DNA from 3 places in the Collibacillus ludicampi genome. Region 1 is predicted to be linked to each of the others. Evidence: riboswitches for the same ligand, from Rfam matches in the RefSeq annotation. Region 1 holds a riboswitch; each other region holds the start of a gene.
What was found. A riboswitch is a leader RNA that binds a small molecule or an ion and turns the genes downstream of it on or off. The one in region 1 is predicted to bind cyclic di-GMP.
Positions count from the first base shown of each region.

Region 2: linked by a shared signal. The riboswitch ahead of DNHGIG_RS20535 (methyl-accepting chemotaxis protein) and the one ahead of DNHGIG_RS16775 (pyridoxal phosphate-dependent decarboxylase family protein) in region 1 are both predicted to bind cyclic di-GMP.
Region 3: linked by a shared signal. The riboswitch ahead of DNHGIG_RS05965 (DUF6042 family protein) and the one ahead of DNHGIG_RS16775 (pyridoxal phosphate-dependent decarboxylase family protein) in region 1 are both predicted to bind cyclic di-GMP.

Region 1 covers NZ_BOQE01000001.1:3,297,907-3,303,455, forward strand. The annotation lists partial or broken gene DNHGIG_RS16750 (IS256 family transposase) at 134-259, opposite strand; gene DNHGIG_RS16755 (enoyl-CoA hydratase-related protein) at 359-1,144, opposite strand; gene DNHGIG_RS16760 (MarR family winged helix-turn-helix transcriptional regulator) at 1,301-1,756, opposite strand; gene DNHGIG_RS16765 (hypothetical protein) at 2,140-2,421, shown strand; gene DNHGIG_RS16770 (glycoside hydrolase family 113 protein) at 2,348-2,995, shown strand; cyclic di-GMP riboswitch class I at 3,362-3,446, shown strand; gene DNHGIG_RS16775 (pyridoxal phosphate-dependent decarboxylase family protein) at 3,526-5,181, shown strand; gene DNHGIG_RS16780 (methyl-accepting chemotaxis protein) at 5,174-5,549, shown strand, end outside.
Region 2 covers NZ_BOQE01000002.1:28,734-34,282, reverse strand. The annotation lists gene DNHGIG_RS20545 (D-alanine--D-alanine ligase family protein) at 1-197, shown strand, start outside; gene DNHGIG_RS20540 (AbrB family transcriptional regulator) at 283-1,383, shown strand; gene DNHGIG_RS20535 (methyl-accepting chemotaxis protein) at 1,540-3,501, opposite strand; cyclic di-GMP riboswitch class I at 3,724-3,811, opposite strand; gene DNHGIG_RS20530 (hypothetical protein) at 5,357-5,549, opposite strand, start outside.
Region 3 covers NZ_BOQE01000001.1:1,192,969-1,198,517, forward strand. The annotation lists gene DNHGIG_RS05950 (ArnT family glycosyltransferase) at 1-661, opposite strand, end outside; gene DNHGIG_RS05955 (GtrA family protein) at 698-1,105, opposite strand; gene DNHGIG_RS05960 (glycosyltransferase family 2 protein) at 1,129-2,139, opposite strand; cyclic di-GMP riboswitch class I at 2,365-2,448, shown strand; gene DNHGIG_RS05965 (DUF6042 family protein) at 2,460-2,903, shown strand; gene DNHGIG_RS05970 (EAL domain-containing protein) at 3,130-5,043, opposite strand; gene DNHGIG_RS05975 (S-layer homology domain-containing protein) at 5,162-5,549, opposite strand, start outside.

The sequences.
Region 1 (5,549 bases):
ACAGTCATATCTTCAATCTTGTTGGATGCTCGATTACTTCTTCATTCTGTAAGGTTTCCTTGGCAATCCATATCGATTGCCAAAACTTGCTTTCCTTCTTTTATCAATTGATGAGCAAAGATTCCGGTGGTTGAAGGGGATATTTCTGACCCCACGTCCGTTCGAATTGATCCAGCTCTTCCAAGGCGGCCTCTTCTGTAGCCGCCTTATAAATCGGCAGAAGAGCAGACATGATTATCTTGATGTCTTTATAGGGGATTAAAACGAATTTACCTGCCACCAACAACAACTGAATTCCTATTGTAGGTTATAATTTCTATGCATCTTAATGAAAAAGAACCTTTTTATACTTAAAAAATTAAATTATTGTTTTTAAATTGTCATTCCATATAGGGGTTCTTTTTTCAAAGAATGCGCGAATTCCTTCTACAGCATCAGGATGTTTGCTGTTCAAAGCAATTACTTCTGTTGCATAATTTAAGGCCTGGAAATCTTCCATATTAAGTTGTTGATAGAACATTCTTTTACCTAACTCAATAATATTTAAACTTTGTTTAGCAACATCTTTTGCTAATTTCTCAGTTTCTTTGTCTAACATACTTGAAGAAACTACCTTATTTACCAAACCAATTTCCAATGCTTCTCTGGCAGTAATTAAATTCCCAGTAAACAACATTTCGACAGCTTTTTTTCTACCTATATTCCGGCTTAAAAATACTGCTGGTGTGCTACAAAATAAACCACTGTTAATACCGGGCGTACCAAATTTAGCATCGTCACTTGCGACAGCCATATCACTAATAGCTACCAATTGACATCCGGCTGCAACAGCTACCCCTTCAACCTTTGAAATAACAATTTGTGGTATTTCTCTAATTCTTCTCATTAGGAGTTGGCAATTCTGGAAGAGTTTTAGTACCTCGTGTACATTCATATTTTCTATTTCACGTAAACTATGACCAGCACAAAATGCCTTGGTAGATCCTTCAATAACAACGACCTTCACTTCTCTTTTCTCAGCAACCTCTTGAAGAAGAGAATCTAATTCTTGGAGCAATTTTAATGATAAAGCGTTAAACTCTCTTGGATTTTGTAATGTTACATAGGCAATATCCTCGTCTTTCCGAACAGACAAAAATTCCATGTTTTTCCCTCCTTTTAATTTGTTGTTATGCTTATAAATATCATAATTATTTTTCATTTGTCAATAAATAATCAGAATATAAATAATATAATTTATTTTATGTTGGTTTTCTGAAAAAAGCAGACTCTTATTTTACTACAACCGTATTTTTTCCCTTTATTCCATCCTTTTTAGAATTCGAGTTATTTTGGAAATTGCAAAATCGAGATCTATTCTATCTTCCTCGTTAAGGCGACTCATTTGGTCGCAGAGAACTTGATGAAATTCTTCCAAACGATGGCTAACTGTTGTTTTTCCTTTTTCGGTTAATAGTAATCGAACGAATCTTCTATCGTTGACATCCCGCTTTTTTACAACGTAACCTTTTTTCTCCAGTTTCGAGATTAACGGCGTTAATTGTTGTTTGGAAATATGAATACTCTTGGCCAACTGGGTCATTGAAGAACCTTCCTTTTGATGAAACAACTCTTCTAATATGTGATACTGCAAGTGCGTTATTTCTGACGGTACTTTCCTTGTAGCAGTATTCTGGGTTGGTTTATCAAGTTTTCTATAAAGCATCGGAATTAGCTGGATGTAGTTTCTAGCGATTTGATCGATTTTTGTATCCATTTCACTTTCTCCTGTGACGATATGTTTGACTTACTGTAAATAATTATTTATCATAATAACATTATTTCAAGGATATATCACCATTTTTGTAATTAAATATTTACTAATAGGTCTTACTTTAAAGGTAGCTATGAAACGTTACACCGAAAAACTTTCCAACAAGTAAGAGTATCGATCAGAAGGGGATATTGACTATGATTGACAATCAAATAAATTTTCGAAAAGGGATCAATTACGACGTAGGGACATTTACTCGGGGCAAAGAATCGTCGTCTCGTGATCGATTCGATCCTCATATTGTGCAACGAGAAATGGAAATCATCAAAAATGATTTGCATTGCAATGCCGTAAGGATTTCAGGATAGGATATTTCAAGACTCACTTTGGCAGCCGAATTTGCCATTCAACAAGGGTTAGAAGTATGGTTTTCTCCAGCCTTAATTGATGCAGATGAACAAGAAACGCTTATTTACTTTGCCGAATGTGCTAAGGCGGCAGAAAAACTGCGGATGCAATCACCCCATATTATATTTGTCGCTGGATGCGAGCTTACGTTCTTTATGAAGGGGCTTGTTGAAGGAGATACAGCATTTGACCGAATGCAAAACTTTTATGAAACCCTGGCGTTTGCTGAAAAGCACAATTCTAAAAGGCTCTTTCCATAAACGGTTAAACGCCTTTTTGTCAAAAGCCGTTATTACGATAAAAGAACATTTTCATGGCCAGCTTACCTACGCATCCGGACCTTGGGAAAATGTCGATTGGGATGTATTTGATATCGTCGGGATTGATTATTATCGCGATGCGCTTAATTATAAATCTTACCGGGAAAAGTTAAGAGCTTACTTTAAACACGGAAAACCAGTGGTCGTATTAGAGTTCGGATGCTGCACATATAAAGGTGCTGAAAGCAAGGGCGGGTATGGTTGGGCAATCGTTGACCACAGCAAAACGCCGAAACAGCTTAAAGGTGATTTTATACGGGATGAAAATATACAGGCCAATTACCTTATTGAGCTACTGGATATTTTTCATGCAGAAAAAGTGAATGGGGCATTTGTTTTCACGTTTGTAATGCCTAGCTATCCATTTAACGAAAATGCTTTATATGATTTAGACATGGCCAGTTATAGTGTGGTTAAAACCTATACTGATCAAAATGGAATGACCTATAAAGATATGCCGTGGGAGCCCAAAAAATCCTTTTTTGCGTTAGCGGAATATTATGCAAAGCATTAACTTAAATTCCAGTCAGTGGTCCTAGACACGAATACGTATTGTAGCGTATTACTTCTCGTTTGCAGAAAAGCTTTCCCATTCTAACACTTTATTATTCCGTTTAGAAGTTTAATATCTAGGCTACAATTTTATTTCCTATTGTCATCAAAAGTAGTCTCTATGGAAGCAAAATCATACTTCACATTCCCTACGAATGGCGATACCGGATACACCCTCATCTCATCAGTAGGGTAGGGCTGTATGAAAGCATGCAACAGCTACACATCCTGCTTTTCACGATCCAGCTAGGAAGCATAAAATAATCAAGACTTGCATTTTGTCATATTTTGTAGAAAAATAAGGGGGAAGATATTTCTAAAATTAAACCTCCGATAATGGCAAACTTGGCGAAAGCCAGGGACGCAAAGCTATAGGGGCTACGGTCAAATGACTATGCCAGCCAGTTACCGAAGAGGTGGAATAAAGAAATCCACCTTATTTAAGGTGGATTTCTTTATATTTAACGAAAGTAAGAAGGGTAGGGTGGTAAAATGAATTTTCAAGAGGTACAATCCTTGTTTCCCAGTGAAGACGGGAACGAAGAGCGACGGAAACAATTGTTAGGTTTTGTAGAAAAAATGATTCAGACGATCGACAGCCTGAAAGATCCCCAAAGGGCAACCCTGGGGCCGATGAGAGAGAGAAGCGATGATTTCTATAAGCAACTGATCCGTACCTCTAAGGTCCCCGAACAAGGAATTGGCATGCAGCAAATGCTGGAGGAACTGCTTCAATTAGTTCCCGGGCATCCATATCATACGAGGAATTTTGTCACCAACGTGTTGCCTATGGCAAGTATCCCCGGAATTCTTGGTGCTTTACTGACAACGCTGTTGAACGGCAATAATCTCTGGGATGTGTATGGTCCTGCAGGTGCAGAAGCAGAAGTAAGGGTCATTGCTATGATGTCTAAACTCGTGGGTTATGACGAAAAACAAAGTTGGGGATATACCACATGGGGCGGTCAGGGGGCCGTTTTTTCAGGCCTGCGTTTGGCCATTGCCAAACAGTTTCCTCATGCTAAGGAAAAGGGGATTCCCAACAATCTCTATTGTTTCGCTTCAGAAAACGCGCATTACAGCTTATTAAAATCGGTGGAAGCTACAGGAATTGGTTCAGATCATCTCGTTTTGGTTCGAACACAAAAAGACCACTCCATGGATGTAGCCGATTTGCAAGCAAAAATGGAGGCTGTCATTCAAAAAGGCGGCATTCCTGTGTATGTGGTAGCCACCACTGGAACCACTGACTCCTTTGGTATTGATGACATACAAGCAATCAAAGACGTATGTGATGAGCTCACGATGAAGTATGGATTAAAGCCTGTACATATTCATGCAGATTCCGCATTGGGCGGATTTTATAGCTTTTTTAACCATTACGACTTTACTGCCAATCCTCTGAAACTGGAAGAAGAAGTAAATGATGGATTACTGCACATCCGTGAGCGAATGCAACATTTACATTTGGCGGATAGTCTTTGTTTCGATTTTCAAAAGTTTGGACAAACGCCTTACCTGTCCAGCCTGTTTCTTGTCAAAAACGGGAAGGATCTGGGACTTCTCGATTTGAATGAGTTTGAAACGCCGTATGTAGGCAATCGTGGCTACGGAAGTTACCATACCGGTTACACCCTGGAATGTTCCCGCATGTCCAGTTCCCTAGCGATCTACGCAGCCTTGTTGGCTTTCGGTATCGAAGGTTATCAACAGATACTGGCCAATTACGTACGTGTAAATCTTGCCTTTCGAAAAAAATTGTTAGCAGCGATTCCGAATGTAGCCATTACCAATGAAGCCAATATTGGACCGATCACCACGTTTCGCTTCTATCCGGGAACTGTGGAATGGGCAGAAGAGATATCGGGCAAGGCAAGCCGTGCGCAAATTGAAAGAAACAATGCCTGGAATAAACGCCTATTTGAGCGCTTAGGAGAACATCGTGACCAGGTCTTTTTCGGCGATACCACAAAACAGTGTCTCGTGGATATCATTGACTCGAGCGAGCGGTATCCCATTGCTGTCGTAAAATTTTTCTCGATTTCCCCATATACAACTGTGGAGAGTGTGGATCCAATCCTTGCATTTCTAAAAGAACAGGTAGAGCAATATATCAACGAGCGCATGAAGGTGGAAAGCCATGTCTAATTGGAAAGAATTCCTTCACAATCAACTTTCTATCAGAAATTCGATTTCAAAAAAATTGATCCTATCTTTCACCCTATTGGTGATCGTTATTTCTCTTTGCTTTAGTACGATCGCCTATAAATCGGCAAATTATATTGTCGATAATCATGTGCTACCAGAGTTTGACCGAACGTTAAAAACGAATATTAGTTGGGTTCAGGAGAAATTGGATAAGAATCTTGTCATTCAATCGGATCAAGGATCCAATGAAGCATACAACAAGTTGCTGTCCTTTTTAAATGAAGAGAAAAAGCAGTTGGGTGTGGAAAACGTCTATGTACTGGGAAAGAAAGAGAAAACGTATATCGTTGCTTTGAGTGAAGCGGCTG
Region 2 (5,549 bases), on a different contig from region 1:
TTGAGGTTAATCCGAAACCGGATTTGAAAAGACCCGCTGATAATATAACCAGTATCGTTTGTCTCGGACTAAAGGAAATGGGGATCAATTATAAAGACTTAATTACTGGTATCTTAGCGGATCGTATAGATAAGTTATTATCCAATGAAGAAGTGAATCTGTTTCAATTTCATCATTATAAAGGTGTATCTGCTTAAAGTTAATCTTATCGAAACATAGATGGTGATAGTGACATGCACAAGATGTGTATGTCATTTATTTTCTATAGAAAGGAATTTATTCATGTTAGAACGATCTGTCCGAAATAAAATATTCCTGCTTTTACGTACAACGTTGTTAGCACTTATAGGAGGAGCGATATTTACTTTCATACATATACCCTTGTCCTGGATGCTCGGCCCATTAGTATCAACTATTTTATGGAGTAAATTAACAGAACGTACCTTATATTGGCCGTCTTACTTGAATAAGATTGGCTTAGCCATTATCGGCTATTCAATTGGTATTTCTTTTACTTATCCAATCCTACAACAGATCGTCTTACAATTACCAATGATGTTACTCACTACAGGGACAATGGTGCTTTTTAGTATACTCATGGGTTATGTGATCGCAAAATGCTCAGAAGCTCATATGTTTAGTGGAATCCTTGGATCGATACCAGGTGGACTGATCCAAATGGTTGCATTAAGCCATGAATTGAAAGAGACAAATGAAGCAATTGTAACTCTTATGCAAACCATACGTTTAATGTCTGTGATTTTTATCGTTCCGTTTCTCGTAGTCAACAGAATTCTTGTACATTCAAATGTGAATGACAGTATGGATTTGACAATGATATCAATCCATAATCTACAACTTTCATGGATTCATTATGCAATTTACTTCGTAATTGTAGTGATTGGTTGTTGGGGAGCGGTTAAACTTAATCTGCCAATTCCGTTTCTTTTGGGTTCAATGCTTGTCACTGCTTTACTTGTACTTGTAAATTTTCAAGCACCACAACTCCCCAAATGGATGACTTATCTCGCTCAATTATTTATAGGTACAACAATGGGACTATCGATGAATCTGAAATTTAATAAAAATTTGGGGTTATTAGTGTTACTCACCGGATTATCGAGTATTGGATTAATTGTTTTATCATTCTTGGCCGGTAAATTTATATCTTTCATTTATCCCGTTTCTCTTATAACAGCTTTTTTGAGTACTGCACCAGGCGGTATTGCAGAAATGGGAGTCACAGCAATGGAGGTTCATGCAAATTTATCCGTAATCTCGGCTTATCAACTATTTCGATTGTTTTTCATTTTATTTATTATTACCCCTTTTTTGAAGTGGTGGTTTCAGAGGAGAAGTCTTCATGAAGCTAATAAAGGTTAAATCAAGATCGTCATTGCCTTATAAGATTTCATAACAACGCCTCGTTCTTTTTTAAAAGAAAAATTATGCGCCTTTCATAAGGCGCATAATAAGGAAATATTACAATGTATTTATAACCAGATAGAAAATGTCGAAGTTAATGCGAAAAGCAGTATTTCACATTTTAAACCTTTCGACTGATTGCGATAACTCGATTGCTAATTTGGATAATGTAGACGCAGAAGCACTGATTTCTTCCATTGAGGCTAATTGTTCTTCAGCAGCCGCAGATACATTTTGGGTTCCTGAAGCAAATGTTATTGCTATTTCTTTTATATTTTCCATTACTTGAACAACCTTTTCTGAACCTGCTGCCATTTGCTGTACGGAAGCCGATATTTCTTGAATTTGATTGAACACATTAGATATAGATTGTTGAATCTGACTAAACGATTCATCAATCTTCTGTACGTTTTGAATCCCGTTAATAACCTCTTTTTCACCTTCCTCACTATCATGAATTACATCGTTGATTTCCTTTTGGATTGTGAGAATGACTTCTGAAATTTGTTGAGCAGATTGAGCGGACTGCTCCGCTAATAATCTTACTTCATTCGCAACAACTGCAAAACCTCGACCTTGTTCACCGGCTCTTGCTGCTTCAATAGCTGCATTCAATGCAAGAAGATTTGTCTGATCAGCTATATTGGTAATAATATCTACAATCTTCCCAATCTCAGCAGAATGAGAACTGAGACGTTTTACTGCTTGATTTGTCTTATCGACAATAGTACTGATAACATTCATTTCATTGACCGTTGTTTGGATCGCTCGATGCCCTTCTTGAACCACTGAATGAGCCTGTGATACGGATTCAGAAACATTTTGCGCGTTTGCAGCTATTTGTTGGATATCTATTACTAAGTTATTCACTGTTTGAGCTGTCTCTTCCGTATGCTGTGCTTGCTGCTCAGATCCTGTTGCTATTTCCTGTATGGTATATACAATATGCTCCGTTGCTTGGCTTGTTTGTTCTGCACTTGCGGATAATTCTTCTGATGAAGCCGCCAATTGACTAGATGTATCAGACACCCCTAATATAATAGACCGAAGCGATTCGACCATAGAATTGAAACTATGGCTTAATTTGCCTAATTCATCGTTGGATTTTATATCTATCGTTTCAGTTAGGTCTCCCTGACTTATTTTTTCTGACGCGTTGATTAATGTTTTCAACCGGAGGGTGATTGAGCGAATGAAATAATAAGCTAAAATTGCGCCCAGAACTACAGATATGGCAACTACTATAAATGTTGTATGATAGATTGGTTTTGCCGCATCAGTGACTTCATATGTATACATGGTACCCGCAATTTTCCAACCGGTTAGTTTATTTGTTGCGAAAAATAATTCTTTTGTAAGACCGTCGGAACCCATATACTCGAATATTCCAGATTCCTGTTGAAACATCGGATCTATTTGTTTAAATGAGGCAGATCCGGTTTTCAGAGTGGGATGAACAACAATTTTTTTATTTTGATCTACAATAAATGCATATCCTTTTTCTCCGATATTCGCAGTTTTCACTGCATTCATCAACGTTTCCAACTTGAGGTTCACTGCTATGACGCCAGATCCATCATAAATACTTCTCGCTATAGTGACGACGAATTCATTTGTAGAAGGATCTGGGAAGGGATTAGTAACTATAACTTTCCCCTTATTATCCATAGCCTGCTGATACCATAACATTTTTCTGGGATCAAAATTATTTGGTAACTTTAATTTAGGAGAATCAATAAAAGATCCATCTGAAGTTCCTATGAATATACTTTCCACTTCTGAATGAAGGGACTTATATTGATCTAGTAATCCTTTCATCTTATCATCTTGAATAGAGTTTGCTGATACTTGCCGAGATAGTAAATCAATATCTTGCATTTTAGAACCGATAATGAGGTCAACATTATGGTTAAGAAGAGCTACGTTTTCGTTCGCACTTCGTAATATCTCATCGCTCACCTTCGATTCTGCTGTTTTATAAGACAAAGAACCAATTACAAGGCTAGGAAAGAGTAAGATTACCAAAAAAATTAATATTAATTTGTTTTTGATACTAAAATGAATTTTATTCTTCACCCTAAACCCTTCCTTTCAGTTACCTTATTTAATCTGAAGTTGGTATTATTAGCTACATAGTGTTTCACCAACCTTCGTAATAAGATTTGTGAATGAAATTAAAATGGCAACCTCTTAAAATTTCAAGGTTGCCATATATATGAGAAAGAGACTTTTTTCCAAACCGGATTCAAAAATTGATAATCACAGATTTAGGATCAAAAGTTTCTCGCGCTATTATATAACGGCAACCCGGCGGTCATAGGCTTTACTTACCCGTAGACCCGTGGCTTTGCGTCCCAGCATTTCTACTGGTTTGCCCTTAATACTATTATATTTTAAATTGTTGGGAAGAGATTACCATATTTAAAATTATAATGTTATTTGTATAAGTTATTTGAATATCTTATGTATATTTAGTTAAGCCTGATATACTGTATAAAATGGTTTCTCGATCATTAGGGATTTAAGAAGGAGATCCTCTAGTGATATACACGAATAATAACACTATACTGAAGAAATACGAAGCAGGCTGTTCACAGAAAACAGCGCATTCCTCCCACGCCTAAATGCGTGGGAGGAATGCGCCATTTCTTCCACTCCTTTCTACATTGAGTGATTGTTGTTGAGATTCCTGATGGAACACCGATTGACCGATGTATTGGTGTCGTGCGGGCCTCTGACCATGCCGACCACAATGCGGCTTGCGTAATTGTAAGTCGAGCTGCCATCATACAGCCATACGCGGTGTAGCGTAAGCTATAACTGCAAGCCCACGGCTTTAGCCGTGTGGTTTATGACTTGAAACATTCTCCATGTCGGAATGAAGTGATAATAAGGATTGTGCTAGATATAATAATTTATTAATAAATAATCAATGTAGACTACACATTCACTTATTACAATGATTACTGGCGTTTGAATAGATCTCCCATATTCTCACATCAAAAACCACTAGTAAAAATATACTAGAGGAGCGTGGTATGAAGCAAAAGGAACTTGCGGAATGAAAAGGACAGCGCACAAACGTGATTAGTGATGGTTAAGAATACGAAAGATTGATCCATCATCATTCAACCTCCCGTACCTACTATAGACTCTTACGTTTTTAGACGTAGGGGTCTACTACTTTTTTGAGAAATCCTAAACATAACTGCGCCCGAACACGCTTTATCGAAACTTCGGGGGAAGACAAACCAATGAAAAAAAAGACGCAGTCGTAATGACCACGCCTTAATGAGGAGTCAGTGGTATTATTATATCTTACATTTGTGGATTAAAAATAGAATCTGACGTGAATAGTTGCAAAATTATTTTTAAAATTATAAAATATTGTTGCCATCCCGAATACCTTTATTTTGCCCCTATTTCTCAAATAGGGGGTTTCATTTCTTATCATGTCTATGAGGTAGAGAGTAAGTAGGAATAAGTCTGCAAGACTTACGTTAAAGTCTTTCCTCTATAAAAGATCATTACAGGTAAAAATTCAAAGTTAAGTACCCTCAATAGATCCTCTCAGAAGCCATATCCTACAAGGGATTTCCGGAAACTATCAAATTCAAAAAAACGACAGACCTCTTGCTAGATTTTGCTTTTCATACCGATCTGCCTTCATAAAAACGACAAATGAGCTTCACAAAAATTACATTCTAATTTTTGGCCTTCAGTAAAATGACAAATATCATTCAGCTATATGACAATCTGTATGCAAGAAAAAGACAAAAGGGGTACTCAGAAGCGAAAAAGACACAAAAAAGGGAGCACTCCCACATGGAAGTAGCTCCTTCTGATGTGTTCTATGGATTTTTAGGCACGCCAAAACACACCATCCGTGGAATGGTGTTCGAACCCAATTTTTGTTATTTGTTTTTTAAAATTAGAGTTGTGCTACCAGATCATCAATCGATGCTTGCAGGTAAGCACGCGGGTATTGCACCGGATCTCCGTTGGCTCGTTTTTGAGCCAGTGTAATTCCGACCAGCCGCGAAAGCTGGATCATTTGATTCTCGTCGATCCAGTTTTCTTGGCAATAGTCATAGATGAAGCGAATGCAGGTATTGATAAAACGC
Region 3 (5,549 bases), 2.1 Mb from region 1:
CACCCGCCGATCTCTTTTGCTGAAGCCTTTGCCCCCTTCTCTCCCACCACAACATACACGCGTATAGGGCGGGAAAAACTGCGTATTGAGGTTTGACCAGACTTAACATGCCCATAAACGTTCCTAAGAGTAACGGATTCCACCGTCCTCCTGTACGATAGGCGAAAAAACACAAAATCACGAGGATTAAGGTAACCGCAAGAATCTCCGTGCTCAAAAGGCTTGTATAACTGACGGCAGGCGGAAAAACAGCCGTGAGAAGCGCGGCCCACAATCCAGTGCGTTCATTGAAATAGCGGCGAACGAGCAGATAAGCGCAGACGATCCATACGAGACTCAAAAGTACATTGGCGATTTTGGCGGCGAGAATGGACGGATCCAAAGAATAAACCAAAACAAGAAAAAAAGGATATCCGGGAGGGCGGAACGCGCTCGGATAGGATACCCCTTGCTTGATAAACGGCGTGCTCTCTTTGATATAATCGAGCCCTTCAGGCATCGTATACGTGCCGTTATGCAACAAAGAGAGCGCAAGATCATGGTAATGTTTAAAGTCGGAAATCGGTTGTGTATTTACATAATAGATCCATGCCAGACGAATCCCCGTTCCGAGAACGAGAATCGCAAGCAACCACTTGAGCGAGCGAGAATTTTTTAACATGGCAACCTCCTGCATGCCCTCTCACACGAACACAGACTACGCCATGGCACGAACGCGAAACACCCAAAACCGGCTCAACATGAAATTCAGTACGGTCGTGGGGATCAGCGTGAAAAGCTGGGCATATTGGACGGGAATATGGAGTTGGTAAACAACCGGCCGCAAGAGCCACTCGCCACATGCGGCCACCAAGAGATTTGCCAGCACAAACTTCACCGTCATATTCCAATGGATCCGCCGAACTGCAAACGTCCAGGACGCATTGAAGAGGAGGGAACTGATCATTCCGACAAGATAAGCGAGCGCATAACTCACAGCCATCCCTATCCCGATACGAATGAACAGGTAATAATTGATGTAGCTTACAGACGTATTCACAAGACCGATGAGACAAAACCGGAAAAACTGAAGGCACTGTTCTCTTTTCGCGAATGAAAGATTCACTGTGATCCACCTTTGTATCGGAGCTATGATCGTGCCGGGAAGTAATCATCATGCCTTTGTGACAGCTCCCGATCCTGATGGGTCTGTACCGTCCCCCCCGGAAAGCCAATTTTCTCCTCCAAGATATACAACGGACGCCTCCGTACCTCATCGTACATCCGCCCGATATACTCCCCCATCATGCCGAGGATCAACAGTTGAATACCACCTAAGAACAGAACGACGACCATCAAGGAAGACCAACCTTGTACGGTTGAATGGGTGAACAAGCGCATATACAGAATGATCAGGATGCCAATGAAGCCGATCCCCGCCGAATAAAGCCCTAAAATGCCTGCCAATTGCAGGGGTTTAAAGGAAAAGGATGTGATGCCGTCAAAAGCGAAACGCAACATTTTTCGCAATGGGTATTTCGTTTCGCCGGCAAACCGTTCTTGCCGTTCGTACTCGATGCCCACCTGTTTGAAACCAATCCAGGACACCAGTCCGCGGACGAAGCGATGTTTTTCCGGCATCGCATTTAAGCTGTCCACCACGCGCCGGCTCATCAAACGAAAGTCACCCGTATCCAGGGGGATCTGGATATCGATCAGTCTTTGAAGAATCCGGTAAAACAGTTTGGCCGTCACCTTTTTAAACCAGGTTTCACCGGCGCGGCTTTTTCGTACCGCATAAACGACATCATAGCCCTCTTCCCATTTGGTGATAAAATCAAGGATCAACTCCGGCGGATCTTGCAAATCCGCATCGATCAGCACCACCGCATCCCCTGACGCGTGTTCGATGCCCGCCGTCACGGCCACTTGATGGCCAAAATTGCGGGAAAAGCTCAGCACGCGGACATGGGAGTCGTGGAACGCCAATTCCCGCAAGATCTCTTCGGTACGGTCACGCGAGCCGTCATTGACATAAATCAGTTCGTAATCATATCCCGATATGGAACACACGGTCGACAAACGCTTATGCGTTTCCCGAATCACGAGTTCCTCATTGTACGCAGGAATCACAACGGAGATCAGTTTGCGTTTGTTCATGTGCATTCCCTCTCTGTTTGCATTCAATATCGATTCTTACACAAGATCGACTCTGCCCCTCGCCGCATCCCGCGGGAGAACAGAGTCGCATGTTCCTGATTCCTCTCAGTACAAGATAACATAACGATCGGCAAGGTTCAATGTCCCACTTTTAACCGAACACTTGAACTTTGTCAATTTTTGTAGAAAAATGAGGGAATATGAATTATAATACAAATACTAAACCTCCGATAATGGCAAACTTGGCGAAAGCCAAGGACGCAAAGCTACAGGGGCTACGGTCTATGACTACGCCAGCCAGTTACCGAAGGGATGAAGAAATGAGCAGTACGATAATTCCGAAGCAAAACTCCTGGAGTCTCGTATCAGACGTGTTATTTAAAGCTCAATGGATGCGCTTTCTTCCGTTAGATGGAATGATCGTATACCCGTTGCTCATCCAAGCAGCTACTCATAAACAAAATCTTGAGGAAGTCGTTTCATACTTGAAGAGACATCTCGTTTTTCAAAAAGATAAAGACTTGGTAAACCGAAGAGAAGCTGAATTGCGCTTGATCTATGAGCGCTCAGGCTATTCGTATCCTGAGACAGTAGAAGAGCTGTTGGATCTTATCATTCGTTTTGGGTTGCTACGTAAAATTACATGCGAGGATAAAACGAGATTGGCTCTGATCGATTGCGGCTGCATACCGAGTCCAGAAAACGTCCTCAATCTAACGCGAAGAGAAATACAGATATTAGAGGCGATACGCACAAGAAGTTAAAGCCTACACATTCTATGGGTGGTCAGTGAGAAAATGCTGTACGATTGAATTCGCAGAAAATAAGAAAGAGAAAATCCTCCGAAAGATCGGTTGGCCGCCTGCTTCGGGGATTTTCTCTGATGCAAGTGATCGACGCCGTAAGCGGGTGACTGCAACGTCTGTCCTCATCTTCGGGATACGATTCTACAAGCGATTGAATTAAGGGATTCTCAGCGGGACAGCCCGATCAAACTTCTACATGAGGATGCGTGTGAATCAAAACATTACGGTTCGTATGATTCTTTAGCAGCTGTTCAAATTCATGTGCTGTCAGAGGGTGGCTGAACAAGTAACCTTGCAGTGCATGACAGTCCTGGTTCCGCAAGAAGGCAAGCTGCTCCTCATTCTCCACACCTTCCGCAATTACCTTCAAGTTAAGGGAACGCCCTAAAGTGATGATCGCTCTCGTGATCGCCGCATCCTTTGGATCGGTCGTCAATTCCCGAATAAAAGACTGGTCAATTTTCAATGTGTCTACGGGAAAACGTTTTAAACTCGTTAATGAAGAGTACCCAGTGCCAAAATCATCGATGGAAAGGTGAATCCCTAATTCCTTCATTTGTTTGATCTTTTTTGCACCCTCTTCCGGATTATTCATGATCGCACTTTCCGTGATCTCTAACTCAAGCCATTGGGGAGCGAGCCCCGTTTGCTTGAGCACGGACTGAATGGTTCCCACCAAATCATCCCGTTGAAACTGATGCATAGACAAATTGACGCCGATAGGAATTCGCGGCAACCCCTTATCCTGCCAGCTTTTGTTTTGATTGCAGGCGGTATATAAGACCCACTTTCCTATCGAATGAATGAATCCTGTTTCTTCAGCCAGAGTGATGAACTCAGCAGGGGGTACCTCTCCAAGTTCAGGGTGTTTCCAGCGGAGTAATGCTTCCACGCCGATAATCCTGTTCGAGTGAATATCCGCTTTCGGTTGATAGAGTAAAAAGAATTGATGTTGTTCCAATGCCTTTCGAAAGGAGCTTTCTAAAATCAGCTTTTTCGATACATGCTGGGTCAGAGTGGATTCATAGAGCTGATAATGATTTCTTCCTTTTTCCTTGGCTTTATACATAGCGGTATCGGCGTTTTTTACTAGAGTCTGAGCATCTGTGCCGTCTTTCGGAAAAAAGGCGATTCCAATACTTGTGGTTACAAAAAGCTCTTGATTCGTCAGCGTTATGGGTTCCTCAAAGGATCCAATGATACGTCTCGCGATATTCAGAGCGCAATCCGTAGATTTTATGTCTTTTAACAGAAGAGTGAACTCATCTCCACCCATGCGGGCTACGAGGTCGGTATCTCGAATACATTTGACTACCCTCATGGAGAATTGCTGAATCAATTCATCTCCCACATGGTGACCAAAGGTGTCATTGACATACTTGAAACGGTCCAAATCCAGATACATGACGGCTAGTACCTGGTTATTTTTTTCAGCCTGATCGATCGCATTCTTTAATTCCGAAAAAAATAAAGTCCGATTCGGGAGATCCGTTAATGAATCGTGATAGGCCAGATGATTGACCTTCATCCGATCTTGATTCCGTTCTTTGAGTGTTTCAATCAGATAAGCAGACATCCACATTCCTAGAGCGTTTAGTACAAGATACGCGAACATAAATTCAACAGGAAGAGCATTCGGTAGATGATAACTATTCTTCATGTAAAAAGAGAGGAGAACTCCTGAAATCGCCAGGAACAAATCGAGAATCATCAGGACAAGGATTTTCTTAAACTTACTATACGCTTGAAATTTTCGGGAGAGGAAAAACGAAACGGCAAGGACAACGGAATAAATAAGAAGGGTATACTGAAGACCCGTCCCGCCCAAATAAACGCGATAGACGAAAAAGACAGCAGTAACGATGAGTCCTGTCTGAAATCGTCCATAAAAAACGGCAAGCAGCAGCGGTATAATCCGCAAATCATAGAAGACGCCTGAACTGAACTGAAACGGGAACGACATACAAAAAATGGTCGCTAATGAATAAAGAACGGAACACCAGAAGGATTCACTTTTTTTATTCGTAAACGGAGAGGAAACCAGAATGGATAGAAGAATGATTAAAACATTTAACAACAATTCTTTGACTCCTAGCACACGAACATCCCCCGGAAGTAGAAATCGATTCAAACTCACATTTTACCTTATACTTCGTCACTTTCTCAAGGAAAAAGACCGGGAGAATAAAGGTCATCTCCCGGTCTTGTCCACGAAATTAATGGGTATTCGTTGTGCTGGTAGCCGTTGAACTGCCGTTTACGGTTGTGGTTCCGCTTGTGGAAGTCCCGTTACCCGATTGGACAGTTCCGGATGTGGATTGGGATCCGCTGTTCTCCGTTGTATTGTTTGCAGATCCTGTATTCGCAGAAGGTGTGATCGTGACAGTTGTGTTATTTTGGGTCTGGATACTGCCGGATGTAGAGGATTGCGTTTCCGTGCTGCCGGTCGTCGTGTTGCTTGCAGTATTTGTATTTGTATTCGTGTTTGTATTTGTCGTTGATGTGCTTGTTCCTGTTTGATCGCCCACAACAACTACGCTGTTCTCTTGCAAACGGTCAAGCAAGGTTGCCGCTTCTGCGCGGTTGAGAACACGATTGGGCCCG